DNA from 3 places in the Porphyromonas sp. C0041D3 genome. Region 2 is predicted to be linked to each of the others. Evidence: riboswitches for the same ligand, from Rfam matches in the RefSeq annotation. Region 2 holds a riboswitch; each other region holds the start of a gene.
What was found. A riboswitch is a leader RNA that binds a small molecule or an ion and turns the genes downstream of it on or off. The one in region 2 is predicted to bind cobalamin.

Region 1 (7,521 bases), on a different contig from region 2:
CCGGGGAAGAGGGACAGCTCGGTCTGACCGGCTTCGCCGCCGGTCAGCTTGATCATGGGGGAGCCGCCCTCCTGCCCGATCTGCTGCTTGAGCTTATTAATCTCCTGCTGGAGGTCGGTGATGTCATCGTCGGTGGCGCAGCTCGTGAGCGCACCCACCGCCATCAGACCCATCATCAGGGTCCTCAGTGTCTTTAGTCTAGTCATAAGTGTTACTTGTATAAATAGGAGTGTTTACTGAAATGCTTTATCACTTGCCGGTGCGAAGTGGTCCTGCAGGGGGTTGCCACTTTGGCTCTCCATACCTATCTGGAAGGATAGTCCGTGCCAACTCTTATCGGTGACCGTAGTGCCGGTAATACCTATGTTGCTGTAGCTCCAGGGGTCCAGTCGCTTGTCCTTTTGGTAGTAGACCCAGTAGCCGGCAGTCTTCCAGCCTGACCTCCAGATGGCGGAGGGGATGGTGAGTTGAGCGGCATCCACATTGGCATTTCCCGACTTGGCGTGGAAGATCCGCGGTGACACCTCATCGACCGATATGTCGTCGATGAGGACTTCGACCTTCTTCTCCGGCTTCTTCGGGAGATAGCCGATCCCCGTGCAGGCGATGCCGTAGCTGCTGAAGGGGGAGGTGAGTAGCACTAATTGCTGATCAGCCGTCACCACATCGCGGAGCATCTGCTCTGCAGTCACCTTTCCCTCCCATCTGTAGCCCCAGACGAGGGCGTGAGGAAGTCGGTCGTCGTGCCAGTCAATGACGAGTGCCGCTTGCTTAGGTCCCTCCCCTACCCAGTAGGTGATGTCCTCAGCGCTGAAGAGCGGATCTCCGCCATTGGTCGTATTGGCCTCCTCGGGGACCTCGGCCTCCGGGACGGTGCAGGAGAAGCGATCCCCGATGAAGGCTGCGGTGACGGACCCACGGTGTGAGAGGCGAGGGGCGTCAATCTTGTCGGAGACGTTGTCGATGGTCAGCGTCGCCTCTGAGGGGCGGGTCAGTAGTGCGAGGAGCTTGATCTGAGACTTAGGTGGCAGACTCTTGGTAGCGGGTGAGGTGGTGAGCCTCTCCGTTGCTGTCGCCAGGGTGATCCTCTCTGTGGCTTTCTTTTCCTTAGTGACATTGACCAGTCGGAGGAGGACAATGCTCTGCTCCTTGCTCTGGGTCAGTGTCAGTGATATGCTATCGCCTTGGAAGCTTCCCTCTCCCTCCATCTCTACGGGCATCAGATCCATGATGTGTAGGATCGACCGCTGCTGCTTCGGGTCGAGCTCCATGATCCGTGGGCGCTCCTCCGGTGACGCCCCGGTGAGGCGAAGTGTGAGCTGATACTTTTTTGTCCTGTCTATCGTTGATAGTTTGCCCTGAGGGATGCGGATAGTGGCCTCTCTGGCGGAGCCCTTTACCTCTGTCGGGGAGAGATGCGAGATCGTGACACTTTTCGCTCCTTGGGAGAGCTTTACCTCCACACTCTGTGACTCGTCCAGGTAGTAGGTCATGCCTACCCTCAGCCCCTCTATCGGTATGATGCCCTCAGGCATTGAGATAGAGATCGTGAGGTCTTTGCCTGCCGGGGTGGGGGTGGGGGAGGGAGACGTCCCTTCGTCACCGCACGCCGGGAAGAGGATGAGGAGTAGCAGGAGGAGCGAAGTGGTGGAAAACTTACTCATAGCGTGATAAGAATAGATGCGAGAAGGTTGCGACGCGGCATCGGGTAGTACTGCGTCGACTCGTAGTAGGTGTTGAAGAGATTATCCACTCTCAGCTGAGGAGAGAGGGTGACGCCACTCCGCAGCACCCAGGTGTAGCCGAGGGCGAGCTGCGTGACGTTGTAGGGATAGGTGAAGTAGCTCTGGTCCGTCGTCACATACCGCACCCCCACGTAGGAGGTGGTGAGAGAGAGGAAAGCCTTGGAGTAGTCGAGAGAGAGTGTCAGGTGCCACTTCTGTCGAGGGACGTAGGGGATCTGCTTGAGGTAGGCACCGTCGTCCCGGACGTCGCTCTTGCGGGAGTGGGAGTCGGTGTAGGAGTAATTAAAGGCTGCACTACCGCCCCAGTTGCCGTGACGGTAGGAGAGCTTCGCCATCGCTTCCAGCCCAGAGGAGAGGACGTTGCGCTTATTCTGGGGCGACCAGAGCCACTGATTCTGTGAGCCTCCCTTGGTGAAGGCTCCCGACTCGGGGTCTATCGGCAGCCAGAGTATCCAGTCATCGATCAGGAGGAGATAGGGGGAGAGCTCGCTCTCTATGTGCCAGTGGCTGCCGAGTGGCTGTCGGTAGGAGAGAGTCAGGTCGGTTGAGAGTCCGTGCTCGGGGCGCACCTTGGGGTTGCCACCGGGTCGCCAGTAGAGCTCGTTGAGTGTCGGGAAGCGGTAGTTGTAGGCGACGCTACCGCGGAGGTGAAGGCGCTCCGGGAGAAGCGTCCCGGTCATGCCGAGGGAGTAGGTGACCACCGGCTTACGTCGGTCCACCAGCTCCATCATCAGTCGTCCGTCGGCGAGCCAGTGGTCGGCCCACTGCCACCTCACGGCGCTCGCCCAGGAGAGTGTGGAGCGGTGGATTAGCTCCGGTGCCGGCAGCTCCGGACGCTCGTAGCCACTCTCATCAGGCACCCGCACCACATCCTCGCGGTAGCTCTCAGCGCGGGCGATATCGTGTCGGTAGGTGAGGGTGGTGGAGGCGTGTAGGCGGTCGCTGAAGCGGTAGCGGTATTGTCCGCTCAGGTGGATGGTGTGGGAGAGATTGGTATTGCCTTGGGGGTCAAAGTAATCATTGTCAAACCATCGGTCATACCTCATCCTATAGTAGATATACGCTGCCTTGACCTCCGCTTGACCTTTCCCTGCCCTGTGATCCAGTCCGAGGTAGGCGCGGAGATTGGTCTCCCCCTGTCGCTCATGCACGGTCGTCTCCACGCCAAGGGGCTGTGGCAGCATCCGCGTCCCCTGCTGGTACCAGAGTGCGGAGGAGAGGAAAGAGCTCTCCCCGAGGCGGAAGTGTCCCTCCTGCATAGCCGAGCCAAGGGTGAAGCGTGCATCGCTCCGCTGCTCGAGGTAAGCATCGGCGGAGGATACCTTATTGAGATAGCTGTAGTTATTGTCAGAGTGGCGGAGGAAGGCCCTCGTCTTGCCGGATATGCGATCGGTCCCATACCTTGCCGATGCCATAGCGCTATAGGTGCCATAGGATCCATACTCGCCGGAGAGGGTGAGTGCCCGCTTCCCGTCCCACATCGGGGTGGTGCTTAGCCGTACGCTGCCACCGATGGCACCGCTACCTGTGGTGGCATCGCTACTGCCATAGACGAGTGAGACGCGGTCGGCAAAGAAGGTGGGCATCTGGGAGAAGTCGAAGATCCCCGACATCGCCGGCGTGAGGTCGATGCCATTCCACATCACCCGTGTCTGTGACGCGCCAGCGCCGCGGAAGGAGGCGGTGGCGAGAGCGCCCATACCGAAGCTCTTGATGTGTACCGCGGTATTGTCAGCCAGCAGCTCGGCGAGAGAGCGTGAGCGGAAGAGCTCGATGGTAGCCGGGGCGATCTGCTCCACCTTGGCTCCGGCATTGATCTCCTTCTCTTTCGTGATCGCCCGCTGATAGACGAAGAGCTCAGCGAGAGTCCCCTCCTGCTCCACCTTATCCTGGGCGAGTAGAGTGGGGAGAGCAAGGAAGGGCAGGAGGAGGAGAAGTGGCAGGCGCTTCATCATGACTCGGTTAATTATGACTTGGGGAAAAAGACAAAGTTGGGGTAGACTGCCACCTTGTAGCTCTTCTCCTCACCTCGGTCAGGAGAGTAAACGCGCACATAGCCTCTCTGGGCAGTGAAGTCGAGGCAGTCGCAGATGCACACCTTCCCCTCGGGTGAGACACTCATGCCGTACATCAGCTTCACCTCGGGAAGCGGCAGGTAGCGTGTCAGCTCCTTAGAGTCCACGTCCATAGCATAGATCACCTGGAGTGGGCGAGTCTTTGCTCCCGGGTTGTCCTCCGATGCCTCTGTCAGGCTGAGGTAGATCCGCCGGCCGGAGGGGTCTATGTCGATCCGATTGTAGCCCGGCATCCCCATGAGGTCACCCCTCTTCAGGTCGCCTCTCTTCTTGATCGGGATCAGCAGCTCGTCCACCACCTCCTCAGCCACCGGGTCGATGCAGCTGAGTCGTGGCAGCTCGATGCCGTCCACTCGCTTCGTAGAGAGGATCCAGATCCTCCCCCGGTGATCCACCACCGGCTTCGCTGTCGACTGCGACCAGCTGACAGAGACCTCGTCAATCAGTCGCATGGTGCTGAGACGAAACTTGGCTGCATCAAAGACTGCGATACCCCGGTCTATGTAGGTGCAGAAGACCTTGCCTCCCACCGTGATCATCTGCTCGATGCCGGAGGAGGAGAATGGTAGCTCGATGTACTCCAGCTCTCGGTAGGGCGGGCGAGTGCGGATCGTGACGAGCTGATTGTGGAGGTCAGAGACAACGGCAGTACTATCGGTCAGGGGAGTGATGTAGCGAGGGGAGCCGGCACGACTGTATCGGATCGACCCGACGCTCCGGAAGCTCTTGGGGTCAAGGATCTCGATCCGGCGGGAGTTGTCAATAGCGATGAAGTAAAGCCCATTGATCTCAGCCATCGACTGAGCCACATCGCCGAGAGGACGCTGATTGACCGCCCTAAAGACATCGTAGTGGACGGTCCCATCGGCGTAGATCACCGAGAGGGCGGCGGTATTGGTGGTGAAGAGACCCTCATTCACCACGATCATCACCGCTTTATTGCCATCCTCGCCCTCGAAGGAGGGGAGCTCCGGGATCTTGTCGCAGGCGCACACCACCGAGAGCAGTGCCGCCAGCAATCCCATTGCCTGTACTCGTATCCTCATATCTCTCTACAGCTATTGCGATCACCGGGAGAGAGGGTAGGATGAATGGCAGGCGCAGCGATGGCGTGGATCCGACAGCGGGTCGGTCGATTGCGACTCAAGCACGGCTCCTTTCCCCGGAAGCACTTTACTCTTAAGACTACGGCAGGTCTTCCGGCTTGCTCCCTCCCTTCGCATCCTTCCCATTGCCTACAGGGCAACAGTGGAGAGTAGAGTGTGAGTGGAGTTCTCTATGGAGCTTACGGCAGCGGGTCTGCCCAGGTCTTGCACCTGATTCCCTTTTCATCCTCCTGTCCGGAGAGCCCGAGCGGGAGGACACCAAATAGTCTACGAGGGCGCAAGTTTAGCCATTATTATCCGTTTTGCCAAAAACGCACCGCCCCTGCCATCGGACCAAAGGGGGTGGATTGGTCGCGGAATATAACTATATTTGCAAGGTTGTATATAAGTAAGATGCCTATCGTGAAGAAAAACGACACCGCTGAGATCCGTCAGGGTCAGCACGACCGGATGGTCCGAGCTTACGACTACCTCCGGTCGCACAACTTTGTGGAGACGACCGATGATGTGGCTCTCCGCATGGGGGGCAATAGGAGCTCCATCCGCTCGGCCCTCTCGCGTGGGGGGACCTATATGTCGGTCAATCTGATCGACGACTTCTTAGACGCATTCGACGGGATCTTCTCCCGCCCCTGGCTCGTCGATGGTGAGGGAGAGATGCTTGCGGGAGGGGAGGTCTTCTCCACCTCTCCGTACCCTACGCGTAGCGACCGAGTGACTCATGTCATGGAGCAGGAGGAGCTGACCTATAGTGAGATGACGAAGGAGGTGGGTCTGAGCAACGCCTCCACACTCTTCCGCATCACCCGCTACGGACAGCGCCCGCAGGATGCGACGCTCGATAAGATCCTCGAGCGCTTCCCCAAGTACCGCAGGGAGTGGCTCTATACCGGTATCGAGCCGATGCTCAGCACCCCGGAGCCGGCTGAGGAGGCACCGGCAAGCCCGATAGAGATCCTCGATGAGGAGGCCCTCGCCAAGAGCACCGCTCTCCCATACCACCCCTCGCAGACTATGCGCTTCCCTCTCGTGGAGGACCCCGCCGTCGCCGGCACGCTGACCAGCTTTGGCGATCCCGACCCGGATGGGGTGCGGATGATCGAGGTGCCGGTGGACCGGCACTACCGGGGCATCTACCGGATATTTACGGTGCAGGGCGACTCGATGGACGACGGCTCGAGCAAAGGTCTCTCTGAGGGCGACCGCGTGCTGGCACGCAGTGTCGACAGGGACTACTGGCTCGATGGGCTCCACACGCGCGACTGGCTCTACTTCATCTTCGTCACCCGCTCTGAGGGGATCGTCATCAAGCAGGTGATCGGCCAAGACCCTCGGCAGGGGCTCTTCAGGCTCCACTCGCTCAATCCCTTCTACCACGACTTTGACCTCCACGTGGAGGATATAGTGGCTATATATAATGTCATCGAGATCGTCTCTCGCCGTCTGACCGTATGAGTATCCACAACATCATCTTTGACCTCGGTGGTGTGCTCCTGATCGACCGCCCTGCGGAGAGCGTCCGGCGCTTCGACCGGCTCGGCTTCGTCGAGGCTCGTGGGCTCCTCTCGCCCTATCCCCGGGAGGGGCTATTCCCCGACTTAGAGGTCGGTCGGATCACTAAGGAGCAGTTCCGCGACATCGTCCGCACCACCTACGGCCACGACCTCACCATCGATGAGATCACATGGGCCCTTGCCGGCTATGCGGGTGAGGTAGAGCTCTACAAGCTGGATTACCTCCGCACTCAGCTGAGTGGCTACCGCCTCTTTCTCGCCACGAATACCAATGCCTTCCTCTACGACCTCTACCTCTCGCCCCACTTCCTCCCCTCGGGCGAGTCGCTGGAGAGCTACTTCGAGCGATGCTACGCCTCCCACCTCCTCCACATCAAGAAGCCCGACCCCCGCTTTTACCACCTTATCTTGGACGAAAACGACCTCGACCCCCGAGAGACCCTCTACATCGATGATCGGGAGGAAAACGTGACTGCTGCCCGGGCGCTGGGGCTGACCACCCTACGACCGGCGAATGGGACCGACTGGCGTCCCGCCCTGGAGAGACTGCTGTCCCATGAGTGAGCCAAGCCCCATCACCTCCTACCGCTCCCTCACGGCCGAGGGCGCCGGTCTCTACACCGAGCTACGCAGTCGCTTCATCTCGCGCGCTGTGCCTGTGGAGACGGTCGAGGAGGCTATGGCGGTGATCGAGGAGGAGCGGGCAAAGTACCACGATGCGCGCCACTGCTGCTGGGCTTATGTGGTGGGCATCCGGGAGCGCGAGGAGCGGTGCAGCGACGACGGAGAGCCCTCCTCCACAGCCGGAAAGCCGATCCTCGGGCGCATCCATGCACTCGGTCTGACGGGGGTGGTGGTCACCGTCGTCCGCTACTTCGGTGGCAAGCTCCTCGGCACCTCCGGCCTGATCGTCGCCTACCGCACCGCCGCCGAGCTCGCCCTCGCCGATGCCCCTCATAAGGAGACGATCCTCACGACTCACCTCGCCCTCCGCTTCCCCTACGACAAGATCAATCCCGTGATGATGCTCCTGCGGGATTACGAGGTAGAGACGATCGACTCCACCTCCGATCTCGAGGGG
Region 2 (7,521 bases):
AAGCACGGATACTTGATATACTCATCGTTATGTCACAAGGCTTCAAAAAGTTTATCACCTGGCTCTGGATCATCTTCGCTGCCGGAGTCGTGGCCGTAATACTCCTCTTTTTCCTGATCTCTAAGGGGGTCATCGGCTATATGCCCCCGATTGAGGACCTGCAAAATCCGATCGACCGCTACGCCTCACAGGTGATCAGTCAGGATGGCCAGGTGCTGGGGACCTATGCCTTGCAGGATAATAACCGAATCCATACGGACTACAACGACCTCGCACCCTCGCTCGTCCATGCGCTTATCGCTACTGAGGACAAGCGATTTACCGACCACAGCGGCATCGACATGATGGGCGTGCTGCGGGCTTTCTTCCGCACCATCATCATGGGCGACAAGGACTCCGGCGGTGGTAGTACGATCACCCAGCAGCTCGCAAAGCAGCTCTACTCCCCACACGCAGACAATATCATAGAGAGGGCGCTGCAGAAGCCGATCGAGTGGGTCATAGCGGTGGAGCTGGAGCGACGCTACTCCAAGGAGGAGATCATCAGCCTGTACCTCAATCAATTTGACTTCCTCTACAATGCCATAGGGATCGAGCAGGCCTCACTCACCTACTTCAGCAAGCTACCCAAGGATCTGGAGGTGGAGGAGTCGGCTCTCCTCGTGGGTATGGTCAAGAATCCCTCCTTCTACAATCCCCGTCGCCATGAGGAGCGCGCTCTCACCCGGCGCAACCTAGTGATGGACCGAATGGTCGAGAAGGGCTTCCTCACTAAGGAGGAGGCTGCCAAGCACAAGGAGATCCCGATCAAGCTGGTCTTCAATCGCCGCACCCACAATAACGGAGCTGCGCCTTACTTCAGGGAGTATATCCGTCAGATCATGACAGCTAAGGAGCCCCGCCGGAGCGACTATCCAGACTGGCAGAGAGACCAGTACAGCCGAGACTCTGTCGCCTGGATCAATAATCCGCTCTATGGCTGGTGTGCAAAGAATAAGAAGGAGGATGGCTCCAACTACGACATCTATACGGACGGGCTCAAGATCTACACCGGGATCAATACCCGGATGCAGGAGCACGCCGAGGCGGCTATGATCGAGCACCTGGCCTCCACCCTTCAGCCCGCCTTTGATCGAGAGAAATCGGGTCGTGCCAATGCGCCCTTCTCCAATAGCATCACGTCCCAAGAGCGAGATAAGATCATTGACCGATCAGTCCGTCAGAGTGGACGTTACTTCACTATGCGAGCCGCAGGGATACCCGAGGAGGAGATCATCGCCTCCTTTGACAAGCCCACCGAGATGCAGGTATTTGCCTATGAGCGCAGCGGAGACAGTTACATCACCACCCTGCGCGATACGGTGATGACTCCGAGGGACTCAATCATATATGCCAAGACCTTCCTCCGATCCGGCTTTATGGCTATGGATAGCGAGACGGGAGAGGTACGCGCCTACGTCGGAGGACCGGACTTCCTCACCTTTAAGTACGACATGGTGACGCAGGGACGCCGTCAGGTGGGGTCGACGATCAAGCCTTATCTCTACTCCATGGCGATGAACGAGGGCTTCACTCCATGCGACCAATTGCTTCACGTACAGCCGGCACTCCGCAATCCTGACGGCTCCATCTGGACACCGCGAAACGCCGGCTCCTCCATGATCGGCGAGATGGTCTCCATCGGATGGGGACTGAAGCACTCGGATAACTGGGTCACCGCCTGGCTTATGGGTCAGCTGTCAAGTGATGGTTACTCAAATAGCTTCGTCAATTACCTCCACAGTATGGGCGTCACCGGCACGATAGAGCCGACCCTCGCCCTCTGTCTCGGCTCTTGTGACATATCGGTCGAGGAAATGGTGGGAGCCTTCACCACTTTTAGCCAAAAAGGAATGCGACAAGAGCCCCTCTACGTCACCAAGATTGTGGATAAGTATGGAAATGTGGTGGCCAACTTCACCTCCAAGGTCCACGAGGTCCTCCCTGAGGATGCCGCCTACAAGACGCTCTATATGATGCGTGAAGTAATGAATGGCGGTACCGGCAGCAGGATGCGCTTCCGTTACGGCATCGATGCCGATATGGGAGGGAAGACCGGTACGACACAGAATCATTCGGACGGATGGTTTATGTGCTTTACCCCTAAGCTCAGCACCGGCTGCTGGGTAGGTGGTGAGGACCGATCGATCCACTTCGATGGCATGCGCATGGGTCAGGGCGCGAGCTTGGCACTGCCGGTGGTGGCGAGGTTCTTCCAGAAGATCTACGGAGACAAGGAGCTACAGAAGGACACCTCCCTCGGCATTGATCCTGGGCTAAAATTTACCTTCCCCGAGGGCTTTGAGCCATGTCGCCGAGACGATGCTGCAGGTGTCGCGTACGACAGAGAGGATGTCACAGAGCCACACCAACAGCAAGCCCCCAAGGAGATCGACGACCTCTTCTCCTAATCGGTAGAGGACAGTACCAAAAAGTCGGATCCCGCACCTGATCAAGTGCGAGATCCGACTTTTTTCGGATCAGCAGGGTCCCCTATTACTTAAGGCTTCCCACCATATCCTCCGGGCGGACCCACTCGTCAAACTCCTCGGCAGTGAGGAAGCCGGACTTTACAGCCTCCTCGCGGAGTGTGGTCCCATTGTGGAATGCAGCCTTGGAGATCTTAGCCGCCTTCTCATACCCGATGTGGGTATTGAGTGCCGTGACCAGCATCAGAGAGTTATTGAGCAGGGTATTGATGCGCTCCCTATTTGGCTCAATGCCGGCAACGCAGTGCTCCTCCAGTGAGAGGCAGGCATCACCAAGCAGCTGAGCAGACTGGAGGAAGTTGGCAGCCATGACCGGCTTGAAGACATTCAGCTCGTAGTTGCCACTTGCACCGGCCATCGTGATCGTGGTCTGATTGCCAAAGACCTGCACGCAAACCATAGTCATCGCCTCACACTGGGTAGGATTGACCTTACCGGGCATGATCGAGGAGCCCGGCTCATTCTCCGGCAGGTGGATCTCACCGATGCCGCAGCGAGGTCCGGAGCCGAGGAGACGGATGTCATTGGCGATCTTAAAGAGAGAGGCCGCAAGACCATTGAGTGCCCCATGAGTCGCCACCACGGCGTCATGAGCGGCAAGTGACTCAAACTTATTGGGCGCCGTCACAAAGGGCTCCCCGGTAAAGTCTGCGATGTACTTGGCCACCAGCTCGGCGTAGCCCTTGGGCGTATTGAGTCCGGTGCCGACGGCCGTCCCGCCTAGCGCCAGCTCGGCGAGGTGCGGCAGGGTCGCCTCGATCGCTCTAACCGCATAGCCCAACTGTGCTGCGTAGCCGGAGAACTCCTGTCCGAGCGTCAGAGGGGTAGCATCCTGCAGGTGGGTCCGCCCGATCTTGACGATGTCCTTGAAGTCCTCAGCCTTCTTCTCGAGGCTCTTCTGGAGCTTCTTCACCGCCGGAAGAGTATGCTGTACCACCTTGGTGTAGGCGGCGATGCTCATCGCGGTGGGGAAGGTGTCGTTGCTGGACTGAGACTTATTGACATCGTCATTGGGGTGGATCAGGCTCGGCTCGCCCAGCTTGCCACCATTGAGGACGTGGCAGCGATTGGCAACCACCTCATTGACATTCATATTGGACTGCGTGCCGCTACCGGTCTGCCAGATGACGAGAGGGAACTGATCATCCAGCTTGCCCTCGATGATCTCGTCGCACGCCTGAGCGATGAGATCACGCTTCTCCTGAGGGAGGACCCCCAGCTCGCAATTGGCATAAGCGGCCGCCTTCTTCAGATACCCGAAGGCAGTGACGATCTCGTGAGGCATAGAGGCTGCGGGACCGATCCTGAAGTTATTACGGCTGCGCTCCGTCTGAGCAGCCCAGTACTTATCAGCGGGGACCTTCACCTCACCCATGGTGTCATGCTCGATACGATACTCCATAATTGGCTTGACTATTTTCTATTAGCGTTGTACTTACCTAACTTTCTTCCAAAGTTACCCAAAATAGAGTCTTTCGCAAAGCAGTCCCACCATCCTTGCTCCACCGGTCAGACTGCACTCTTAATTGTGAGCGGAAAGTGGCTCGCTATGTGGGGCATTTCTTTTACCGATATTAGGCGCAACTAATATCGGTATTAGTGACATCTAATATCGGTAAAAGAAATCAGCCGGTCCAATGGGCGAAATGGAGGTGACAATGAAGAGAAAAAATGTACCTTTGCGGTGACGGTGATCCGATGGACACTCGCTCATCGGAGTAAGAGGGAAACAGGTGCAAGTCCTGTGCAGACCCGCTGCTGTAAGTCTCCAACCGATCGGCTCGAAGTGATGCCACTGTGGTCCTCCTCGGAGGAGTATGGGAAGGCGACGAGCCGAGAGACAAGCCAGAAAACCTGCCGTCACGTGCATTTTGTATCGCTCCCGAGGACTGGAGCGGTGCCACTGAAAGGATGTAGTCCATCTGTATTTTCCAATTTTTGACTCGCTATCAGCGACTATTATCCCAAGTGTGGTCAGGTAATTCATACTGAGTGATGACGACCCTCTGTGAAGCGGATCGAGTCCATGCACTTTTAGGAGAGGCGGTCACCGACATCCGACGGTGGCGGCCTCTCCTTTTTTTGTACCTTTCGGTCAATTAGTTTTACTGACTCACTTTATTCATAGCGATGCGAAACTACTTCATCCTTGCGCTCTCCATCCTTGCGCTCTCCATCCTTGCGCTCTCCTGCCAGGCTCAGATCGCCGACACTTGGCATGGGATCTTGCAGGTCACACCAACCTACAGCCTGCCGCTTGTGCTCCACATTACTGAGGGGGCCGATGGCTACTCCGCCACCCTAGACAGCCCTGAGCAGGGGGCACAAGGGATCCCAGTGGATCAGATCAGCTTTAGCCCCGATAGCCGGATGCTCAGCTGGCAGAGCCGCACCATCGGTGCCAGCTATAGCGGGCAGCTCGAGGGTGATACGATCCAGGGAGACTTCTCTCAGCAGGGGTTTACCACCCGTCTGGATCTGATACGAGGTGCGTACCGGAAGAGCAAGCCCAAGGACGACCTCCCCTACCTCTCCACCGAGCTTGCCATCCCCTCGGCAGAGGTGACCCTCGCTGCCACACTGACGGAGCCTAGCGAGCAGAAGAGCTCTACCGCAGTGGTCTTGGTAGCGGGCAGTGGACCTAATGATAGGGACGAGAAGCTGGGACCACACAAGCCCCTCCGCGACATAGCCGACTACCTCACCCGGCAGGGCATCACCGTGCTGAGGTATGACAAGCGAGGAGTGGGCGAGTCTACGGGGGCATTCGGAGTCTCTATGCTGAGTGACTTCGTGGCAGATGCCAAGTCGGCACTTGAGTACCTCCGAGGGACGGGACGCTACTCGAGGGTGGGTCTCATAGGCCATAGCGAGGGAGGACTGATAGCCGAGAGTATCGCAGCAGAGAGTCCGGCAGACGTTGACTTCATCGTGCTGCTTGCCGCCCCGGGGACCTCAGGTGTGGAGGTCATCACATACCAGAATGTAGTAATGATGTCAAGCCTGATCTCCCCCGAGTCAAAGGAGGACTTCGCCAAGATTACCAGTAGGACATTCAAGGATCTCGCCTACCACTCCACCACCCGGGCGGAGGACTCTACGCTGATGCGGGGCTACTTCGAGAGGGTGCTACCGCTGGTCCGCGAGGAGCAGCGAGCCGGCACGAGAGCGATGGTGCTCAGCGACAGGTACTTCCGATCGATGCTTGATGCGACCTCCACACCATACTATAAGGAGTTCCTCAGGAGCGATCCCTCCGCCCTCCTTCCGCGGATCACCTGCCCGATACTGGCTCTTAATGGGAGTAAGGATATGCAGGTGGAGGCGTCAGACAATCTCGGCGCAGTCAAGCGCCTTGCGACAGCATCCTCCGGTGTGACGACAGAAGAGATTGCAGGGCTCAATCACCTTTTTCTACCCTGCAGCACCGGTCTCCCGGGCGAGTACGTCCACCTCAAGCCCGGCTTCTCGAGCTAGGCTCTGGAGATGATGACGGAGTGGATCAAGGAGGGGGAATTGGGCAGGTAATGCCTTTTGGGTAAATTTGCACTATCAGTGATAGTTATCAGTAAGTAATCCTCTATATGTTTTCCGGAATAGTCGAGACAACGGCAAAGGTGCTCCGCGTGGATCACCCTCACAATAGTACCAATGTGGACCTTACCCTGACCGTCCCCTTTTGGGACGAGTTGGCGATAGACCAAAGCGTGGCGCACAATGGAGTCTGCCTGACAGTTGTCTCAATCCATCCTGAGGAGAAGAGCTACACAGTCACCGCGGTGCAGGAGACCCTTGAGCGCTCCAACCTCGGCGACCTCAAGCCCGGTGATCGGGTCAATGTGGAGCGGAGCATGAGGAGTGATGGTCGCCTCGATGGGCATATCGTCCAGGGGCATGTCGATACCACTGCCGAGTGCATCGGGCTGGAGGATGTGGGTGGAAGCACCTACTACACCTTCCGCTACAGTGTCACTGACGAGATGGCAGCTCGTGGCTACACCACTGTGGAGAAGGGCTCTGTCTGCATCAATGGCGTCAGCCTCACCGTGGTGGACTCCGAGAGAGACACCTTCAAGGTCGCCATCATTCCCTACACCAAGGAAATCACCAACTTTGGTGACCTGTCTGAGGGGAAGCGGGTCAATCTTGAGTTTGACATCATCGGCAAGTACCTCGCCAAGCTTATCACCTTCCGTCAGTAACCCTCTCCCATGGACCCCGACAGCAACCCTCTCAGCGAGCTGATCCAGTCGCGCCAGAGTACTCGCAAGTATCTCGATAAGCCGGTACCACGTGAGGCAATCGAGCGCATACTTGATCTGACACACTTGGCACCATCTGCCACCAATTCGCAACCCTGGCGCTTCATCGTCGTTGATGATCCGGAGCTCAAGGTCGCTGTCGCGAAGTGCCTCACTTCCCCCCTACTCCCATCAATGAACACCTTCGCCAAGGAGGCGCCTGCGCTCATCGTCGTAGTCGAGGAGGCAGCCAATGTGGCGGCAAAAGTAGGAAACCTCCTCAAGAAACAGCACTTCTCCCGGATCGACATCGGTATCGCCGTGGGCTATCTCACGCTGGCAGCACGCAGCGAGGGGCTTGACACCTGCGTCATAGGCTGGGTGGATAATAAGAAGATCCAGGACATCCTCCGGATACCTCGGGAGAAGACGGTCCAGCTGGTGGTGTCGCTCGGCTACTCCGACGACCCTATGCGACCCAAGACCAGGAAGAAGATGGACAAGATCCGCTCCTATAATACGTACTAACCTCATCCCTCTGTAGCAACATCATTTATGGCTCAGAAACCAAGCATACCCAAGGGCACTCGTGACTTCTCCCCCGAGGAGATGGCGAAGCGCAATTACATACTCAATACGATCATCAGCACCTACCGGCTCTATGGCTATCGCGAGATACAGACGCCGGCGATGGAGAACCTCTCCACCCTACTCGGGAAGTATGGCGACGAGGGGGATCGGCTGATCTTCCG
Region 3 (7,521 bases), on a different contig from region 2:
TCACCTCCCCGGCGACTTCGTCCAGGAGGGCGAGCTGATCGCCAAGATCCAGATGGTCCCCGATGTCGCCATGGTCCAGAGTGCCGCCTCTCGCGTTGATGCCGCCCGCGTCGACCTGAAGCGCACCGAGGAGGTCTACAAGCGCGACAAGTCCCTCTACGACCAGCAGATCCTCGCCAAGGAGGCCTACGAGACCTCGCTCGCCAACTACCGCCGCGCCAAGATCGAGTACAGCTCCGCCGTCGAGCAGCTCGACATCACCCGCACCGGCTCCTCCGCCTCTACCTCCAAGCGCAATAACACCCTCGTCTTTGCCACCGTCACCGGGACGATCCTCGAGCAGCCGGTCAAGGTCGGCTCACGCGTCACGATGGCGAATAACTTCAGCGAGGGTACTACTGTCGTCAGCATCGCCGACCTCACCGACCTCCTCTTCATCGGTAATGTCAATGAGAGCGACGTCAATAACGTCACCGTCGGCTCCCCCGTCACGATCCACGTCGGGGCGCTTAAGGACAAGACCTACCACGCTGTCGTGGAGTACGTCTCCCCCAAGGGCAAGGACACCAGCGGGACGATCCTCTTCGAGGTGAAGGCGGCGATCTCGGGCGACGACCTCTCGGCACTCAAGGCTGGTTTCTCCAGCAATGCCGAGGTAGAGATGGCACACAAGACCGGTGTCCTCACCATCCCCGAGGCGACCGTCACCTACGAGGGCGACAAGAGCTTCGTCTTCGTCAAGGGCAGCAAGGGGCAGTATGAGAAGAAGGAGGTGACCCTCGGTCTCTCCGACGGCATCAAGGTGGAGGTACTCTCCGGACTCACCGGTGACGAGACCCTCCGCGGTAATCTCATGAAGAAGAAGAACTAATCCACCATGATCGCTCACAGACTTTTCGTCCCCACTCTTCTCCTCCCGCTCCTCGCCCTCACGGCTACGGCGCAGGTGCCGGAGGCGGAGCCTACTCTCAGCAGCGAGATGACCCTCTCGCAGTGCATCGTCTACGCACAGAGGCACAGCCCCGAGCTGATCCCCGCCCGGGTGCAGATGGAGCAGCTCGAGGTGCAGGAGGAGTCGGCTAAGATGGCCTTCCTCCCCGACCTCAATGCCGGTGTGGGGCAAAACTTCTCCTTTGGCTACACCCAGGGACACGACAAGGTGCTGAGGAAGAACAACGGATCCTCCACCGGGCTCAATGTCTCCACTTCGCTCTCCCTCTTTGAGGGCGGCGCCCGCTGGTGGGCACTCAAGAGCAGCCAAGAGGCGCTCGAGAGCAAGGACTACATCCTCGACGAGGTGGAGGACCGGATCGCCCTCACCGTCGCCTCTAGCTACGTCGGCGTCCTCCTCGCTCAGCAGATCGTCGAGGTGGCGGAGGAGAATCTCTCCCTCTCCCTTATGCAGCAGAAGCGGGTCGATGCTCAGGTGGCAGCGGGCAAGCTCGCTCCCTCGGAGCAGCTCAAGATGCGCACCCAGGTGGGTCAGGATCGCCTGGCGCTCAATGAGGCAAAGTCCGACCTCGACCGTGCCATGCGCGTCCTTCGACTCGATATGGGCATCACGGAGGAGGGCGGGACCTTTACCGTCCCGAGAGAGGATCCTGAGAGCGTCATCGCCCGACTGGAGCGAGAGTCGCCCTACCATGCCACCCCGGAGTGGACCAATCCCTCCCTCCGCCTCGCTCAGCTGAGATACGACCTCTCCTCTTACGATGTCAAGCGCGCCAAGGCTGGCTACCTGCCTCGCCTAAGCCTCTCCGGCGGCTACTCCAATGGCTACTTCTACTACTTCGGTGACGAGATCCCCAATAAGTCCTTCGGTGACCAGCTCAAGTCAAATGGTCAGTACACCATCGGTCTCTCGCTCTCCATCCCGATCTTCAATCGCGGTCAGGTCCGCGCCTCCGTCCGTCAGGCGGAGCTGCAGCGGGAGAGCGCTCTCGGACAGCTCATCCAGCAGCAGTTTAGCGAGCAGCGAAATATCACCCTCGCCACCGCTGATCTCCGCAAGGCAGAGGAGTCCTACCGTCTCTCTAAGGACAATGTCGAGGTGGCGCAGGAGTCCCTCGACATGACCGAGAAGGAGTACAATGCCGGTCGCATCACCGCCTACGAGTGGGAGCAGTCCAAGAATAAGCTCATCGGAGCCAAGTCGCAGTACCTCCAGAGCGTCTACACCCGCCTCCTCCGCTCGATCAACCTCACCTACTACCTCACCGGCACACTGCCCAGATAACCCTTTTATAACATACCAAACACTATGCATACCCTCAGATACCTACTCGTCTCCCTCGCCCTGCTCGCCGGACTGGCCACTGCAGAGGCGCAGAAGCCCGGCCAGCAGCCGGACAAGACCATCACCCTTGACTACTGCCCCACCGACATAACCGCCTCCACAGGCTTTGAGGTGGTGCTCCGTCCCGGCACGGAGAATAAGGTGGACCTCTACGTCTACAACCTCGACAAGGTCAAGTGCTCCACCGATGCCTCGGAGAAGTCGCTCCGGATCTCGATGAAGCCCTCCTTTGGGACCATCAAAGACGACGACCACACCTATCTCGCCGTCGTCACACTCACCGATCTCAATAGTCTCACTGCTCTGAAGGCGGAGACCGGTGCTGAGCTGCATATCGACAAGAACTATCGCCCCACTAAGATCGCCCGACTGGAGCTGAAGAGCTTCACCGGGGGCGAACTGCTCTTCACCGGTGATGCGCAAGAAGTGATCGCCACTGCCGCCACCGGGGCTGAGCTCTACCTCTCCGGCAAGCAGAGGACGCTGAAGCTCAAGTCCACCACCGGGGGTGAGATCGAGTACAGCGGCTCCTTCCGCCTCGCTGACATACACGCCGGCACCGGGAGTGACATCACCCTCTCCGGCACCGGCGAGACCGTGAGCATCTCCGCCTCCTCAGGCGCTGAGGTGGATGGTAGTGATCTCACGGTGAATGGTGGCACCCTCGATGCCGACCTCTCCTCCGACATCACCATCCGCTGCACCGACCGCCGCAACATCACCCGCGACGGCAAGGGCGACATCGAGATACTGACGAAGTAAGGACGAGCAAAAGGATCATCCGGCGAGAGCCTGCTCTCCCTTGAGTAAAAAGGGGGAGCGGGCTCTCCTTTTATTTCTTATCTTTGCACCGCCAAGGGGGTCACCCCGTGCTGCAAGTAAACACCTCCACTGTAGGAGGTGGGGAAACCGGTGAGAGTCCGGTACAGTACCCGCTGCTGTAAGTCTCACGCAATAGCCGATCGGCCTCGACAAGCCACTGGGAGCAACGCTCCTCGGGAAGGCGCTGATGCGGCAGAGATAAGTCAGAAGACCGACTTGCGACCCGGGATGCGCCCCGATGATAAGCCCTTATTAGTCACACAATTTCTTTCGGGAGTTAAAGTTATGAACAGACAATCAGGCGTTACTCGATCATCCCTCAGCAGCACAAGCTTATGGTCGAGATAGTACGCAACCTCCTCTGGGCCGGGGACATCGCCTCCTCGGTATTCATCCTCGCCCTGGTGCTCACCATCGGCGTCTTACTCAGCAAGATCCGCCTCGGAGGCTTCTCCCTCGGCGTCTCCTGGGTCCTCTTCACCGGTATCTTCCTCGGGCATCTGGGGCTTCGGCTCGATCCTCAGGTGCTCTCCTTTGTCCGCGAGACGGGGATGATCCTCTTCATCTTCGGCATCGGCATGACTGTGGGACCGGGATTCTTTGCCACCTTCCGTCAGGGAGGCGTGCGGCTGAACCTCCTCTCTCTCCTCTCGATCCTCCTCTCCCTCATCGTCTCCTACGTCCTCTACCGAGTGACGCAGACGCCTATGGCGACGCTGATGGGCATCCTCTCCGGTGCGGTGACGAATACACCCGCCCTCGCAGCGACGCAGGAGAGCGCCCGCGCCGTCGGCAGCGCCGCCCTCGGGGATGTCGGCATCGGCTACGCCCTCGGCTACCCTGTGGCGATCCTCGGGATGATCCTGACGATGTCGCTGCTGAAGTGGGTGTTCCGGATCGATGTCCCTCGTGAGGAGAAGGAGATAGAGGAGCGGGAGCGTGCCGCCCACAGGGATGCTGTGGTCTACACCCTCGAGGTGAGCAACCCCTGGATGGACAGCAAGAGCGTCTACGAGTCAAAGTCGGTGCTGGAGAAGTACGACGTCGTGATCTCCCGCATCATGCACCACGACACCGGAGAGGTGGAGATGGCGGGACCGAAGTCGATCATCCGCCTCAGCGACCGCCTGATGGTGATCTCCGACGAGAGCGACAAGGAGACGATCTGCGCCTTCCTCGGCAGGGAGGTGCCGCTCGTGGAGCCGGAGTGGATCACACGAGGGGCGACCGACGTGGTCTCACACCGCTGCCTCGTCACCCGAGATAGGATTAATGGGAAGAGCATCGGCAGCCTGAAGCTCCGCTCCCTCTACAATGCCTCGATCACGCGAGTCTACCGCGCCGGTGTCTACCTGATGGCGCGACCGGAGCTGCTGCTCCAGGTAGGTGACACGGTGATCGTCGTCGGGCACGAGGAGGACGTGAAGCATGTGGAGCAGGTGCTGGGCAACTCACGCAAGACCCTCCGCCAGCCCAATCTCTTCATCGTCGCCCTGACGATCCTGATCGGTGTCATCGTTGGTAGTCTCCAGATCCACCTGCCCTCGATGTCGATGCCGGTCAAGCTCGGCTTTGCCGGCGGGACTCTCGTGACAGCGATCCTGCTGAGCAACTTTGGCACCCACTTTCGCCTCAATACCCACAATACCGAGAGCGCCAATCACATGCTGCGCGAGCTGGGCATTGCACTCTTCCTTGCTTGCGTCGGGCTGAGCGTGGGCGAGAGCTTTGTGGAGAAAATCGCAAGCGGCGGACTGGTCTGGATGGGCTATGCGGCGCTGATGATGATGATCCCGCTCTGGGTCACGCTGATCATCGGGCGGCTCTGCCTCCGGCTGGACTACTTCTCCCTCCTCGGCTACGTGGCGGGGAGCATGACCTTTGCCCCGGCGCTCTCACTCACCCCTGACGCGACGAAGAATAACATCCCCTCCGTCGGCTACGCCACCATCTACCCCCTCACCCTCTTCGTCCGCGTCATGGCGGCCCAGTGGATGGTCCTGCTGCTGAGCTGAGGGTAGGCGTGGGGATCTCTCTGTTTCTGCTGCATTCTTGGTACCTTTGGGTGACAAGGATAAGATAACTATATCACCAATAGGACAATGAAAGCAAAGAATCTACTTATAGCCCTTACGGGCACCGCTGCCGCAGCCGGCGCTGCTGCTTACTACTACATCTGGAAAAAGATGGGGCTGCCCCGGGGAGCCTGGCCGGTGAGAGGCTTTGACCTGGAGCGCTATCTCGGCAAGTGGTACGAGATCGCCCGCCTCGACTCACGCTTCGAGAAAGATCTCGACAACACTACCGCCGAGTACTCCCTCAATGACGACGGCACCATCCGGGTCGTCAATAGTGGCTACGACTGCAAGAGGGAGCGCTGGAGCGACTCCATCGGCAGGGCTAAGCCGATCGAGGATCCTGACGTGGCGCGGCTGATGGTCTCCTTCTTCGGTCCCTTCTACAGCTCCTACAACGTCGTCGAGCTCGACCCGGACTATCGCTATGCGCTCGTCGTCGGCCGCAATACCGACTACGTATGGTTCCTCTCCCGCACCATGGAGATGCCGGAGGAGGTGAAGGAGCTCTTCGTCTCCAAGGCCAAGGCGCTCGGCTACGACACCGACCGGCTCGTCTGGGTCGAGCAGGGCACCCGCGAGCGTCCCGTGGAGCCGGAGGAAGATCCGGAGGACGAGGAGGATGAGGAGACGGACGACTGAGAGACTACTCCCCCTCCGGTCAGTGAGGACGTCAAGGCTCCTCACTGTCCCATTTCTCCTACTCTCCCTGCTGACCGGCAGCTGTCTATCAGCCCGAGGGAGCGGAGAGGAGGGGGCTATGACAGAGCAAGCGATGAGCGATAGCGTAAGAGAGATCTACCTCGCCGGCGGATGCTTCTGGGGGACGGAGCACTTCCTCCGCCAGATCCGCGGTGTGGTGGAGACGGAGGTGGGGTATGCCAATGGCGATACCCCAGACCCCACCTATGAGATCGTCTGTGGCGACAAGTCGGGATACGCCGAGACGGTTCGGGTGGTCTACGACCCGGAGGTGCTGTCGACGGCAAAGCTGTTGGAGACCTTCTTCCTCGCCATTGACCCGACGGCGGTCAATCGTCAGGGCAACGACCGCGGCACGCAGTACCGCACCGGTATCTACTACAGCGACCCCGCCGACGAGCCGGTGGTGACCTCTGCACTGGATCAGCTCCGCACGCAGTACAGCAAGCCGATAGCGGTGGAGGGGATGCCGCTCCGGAGCTTCTACCGCGCCGAGGAGTACCACCAGGATTACTTGGAGAAAAACCCCTCCGGCTACTGCCACATCTCCTCTGCCCTCTTCCGGAAAGCACGCGAGGCAAATCAGCCCCGCTTTAGCCGTAAGAGCAAGAAAGAGCTGCAGCAGAGCCTCACCGACCTGCAGTACGAGGTGACGCAGGAGGGCGGCACGGAGCGTGCCTTCAGCCACCCATACGACCGGGAGTTTAGGGAGGGGATCTACGTCGATGTCACCACGGGGGAGCCGCTCTTCCTCTCCTCAGACAAGTACGATAGCGGCTGCGGGTGGCCCGCCTTCAGCCGACCGATCAGCGACAGCCTCCTCGTGGAGCGGACTGACCTACGCTACGGCATGCGCCGCACGGAGGTGAGGAGCAAGCTGGGCGAGGCACACCTGGGACACGTCTTTGACGACGGTCCTCGCGAGCGTGGCGGTCTACGCTACTGCATCAATGGCGCTGCCCTCCGCTTCGTCCCCAAGGAGGAGATGGAGCGCGAGGGCTACGGCGACTACCTGCACCTACTCGAGAGATAGCCCACCCGGCGTATACCGATAGAGAGAGCCCCGCACTGACACTTGGTCCGTGCGGGGCTCTCCTTGTATTATGGTCGGCTATGTACCGACGACAGGGGGTGTTAATTACTTAACAGCCTGCTCTGCCTCCTTAGCAGTCTGAGCTGCAGCGAGACTGTCAGCCTTGTCAGCTGCCTCATCGACAACCTCCTTAGCCTGCTCAGCCTTCTGGTCAACCTGCTCCTTGAGGGCGTCAGCCTTCTGGTCGATCTGCTCCTTAGCCTGGTCGGCGTTCTGCTGGTTCTCAGTCTTGTTGCAAGAAGCAAGACCCATCATCATACATACAGCGGCAGCGCTGATAGCGATAATCTTCTTCATAATTCTAAATCTATCTTTTAAGTGTGTAAAATATTGCCTATACTCGGGGACAAAGTTACATCTAATTTTCAATTGAGCAAACACTTCCCCGAGAAAATCTCGCAATCCCTGTCTGGATCAGCCTTTCGAGCATCGCACGATAGGGTAAACAAGGGGGGCTAAAGGGTCCCTACCCCTCCATAGGGGGTATAGTGCCCGGCAACAAATGATAACACTCTACCGGGGAAGCCGATCAA

Region 1: another riboswitch for cobalamin. It lies ahead of AC1EKE_RS03470 (DUF5074 domain-containing protein); the one in region 2 lies ahead of AC1EKE_RS04525 (alpha/beta hydrolase family protein).
Region 3: another riboswitch for cobalamin. It lies ahead of AC1EKE_RS02625 (putative transporter); the one in region 2 lies ahead of AC1EKE_RS04525 (alpha/beta hydrolase family protein).

The regions. Positions count from the first base shown of each region.
Region 1 is NZ_JBWPWJ010000003.1:228,937-236,457, reverse strand. Features, by position in the region: gene AC1EKE_RS03485 (DUF5074 domain-containing protein) at 1-206, opposite strand, end outside; gene AC1EKE_RS03480 (hypothetical protein) at 234-1,664, opposite strand; gene AC1EKE_RS03475 (TonB-dependent receptor) at 1,661-3,697, opposite strand; gene AC1EKE_RS03470 (DUF5074 domain-containing protein) at 3,712-4,866, opposite strand; cobalamin riboswitch at 4,993-5,204, opposite strand; gene AC1EKE_RS03465 (S24 family peptidase) at 5,320-6,381, shown strand; gene AC1EKE_RS03460 (HAD family hydrolase) at 6,378-7,004, shown strand; gene AC1EKE_RS03455 (IMPACT family protein) at 6,997-7,521, shown strand, end outside.
Region 2 is NZ_JBWPWJ010000004.1:180,212-187,732, reverse strand. Features, by position in the region: gene AC1EKE_RS04535 (transglycosylase domain-containing protein) at 30-2,450, shown strand; gene fumC (class II fumarate hydratase) at 2,536-3,930, opposite strand; cobalamin riboswitch at 4,200-4,404, shown strand; gene AC1EKE_RS04525 (alpha/beta hydrolase family protein) at 4,659-6,005, shown strand; gene AC1EKE_RS04520 (riboflavin synthase) at 6,113-6,730, shown strand; gene AC1EKE_RS04515 (nitroreductase family protein) at 6,740-7,297, shown strand; gene hisS (histidine--tRNA ligase) at 7,325-7,521, shown strand, end outside.
Region 3 is NZ_JBWPWJ010000003.1:19,669-27,189, forward strand. Features, by position in the region: gene AC1EKE_RS02610 (efflux RND transporter periplasmic adaptor subunit) at 1-871, shown strand, start outside; gene AC1EKE_RS02615 (TolC family protein) at 878-2,236, shown strand; gene AC1EKE_RS02620 (GIN domain-containing protein) at 2,261-3,058, shown strand; cobalamin riboswitch at 3,156-3,352, shown strand; gene AC1EKE_RS02625 (putative transporter) at 3,454-5,133, shown strand; gene AC1EKE_RS02630 (lipocalin family protein) at 5,221-5,835, shown strand; gene msrB (peptide-methionine (R)-S-oxide reductase MsrB) at 5,816-6,928, shown strand; gene AC1EKE_RS02640 (hypothetical protein) at 7,034-7,285, opposite strand.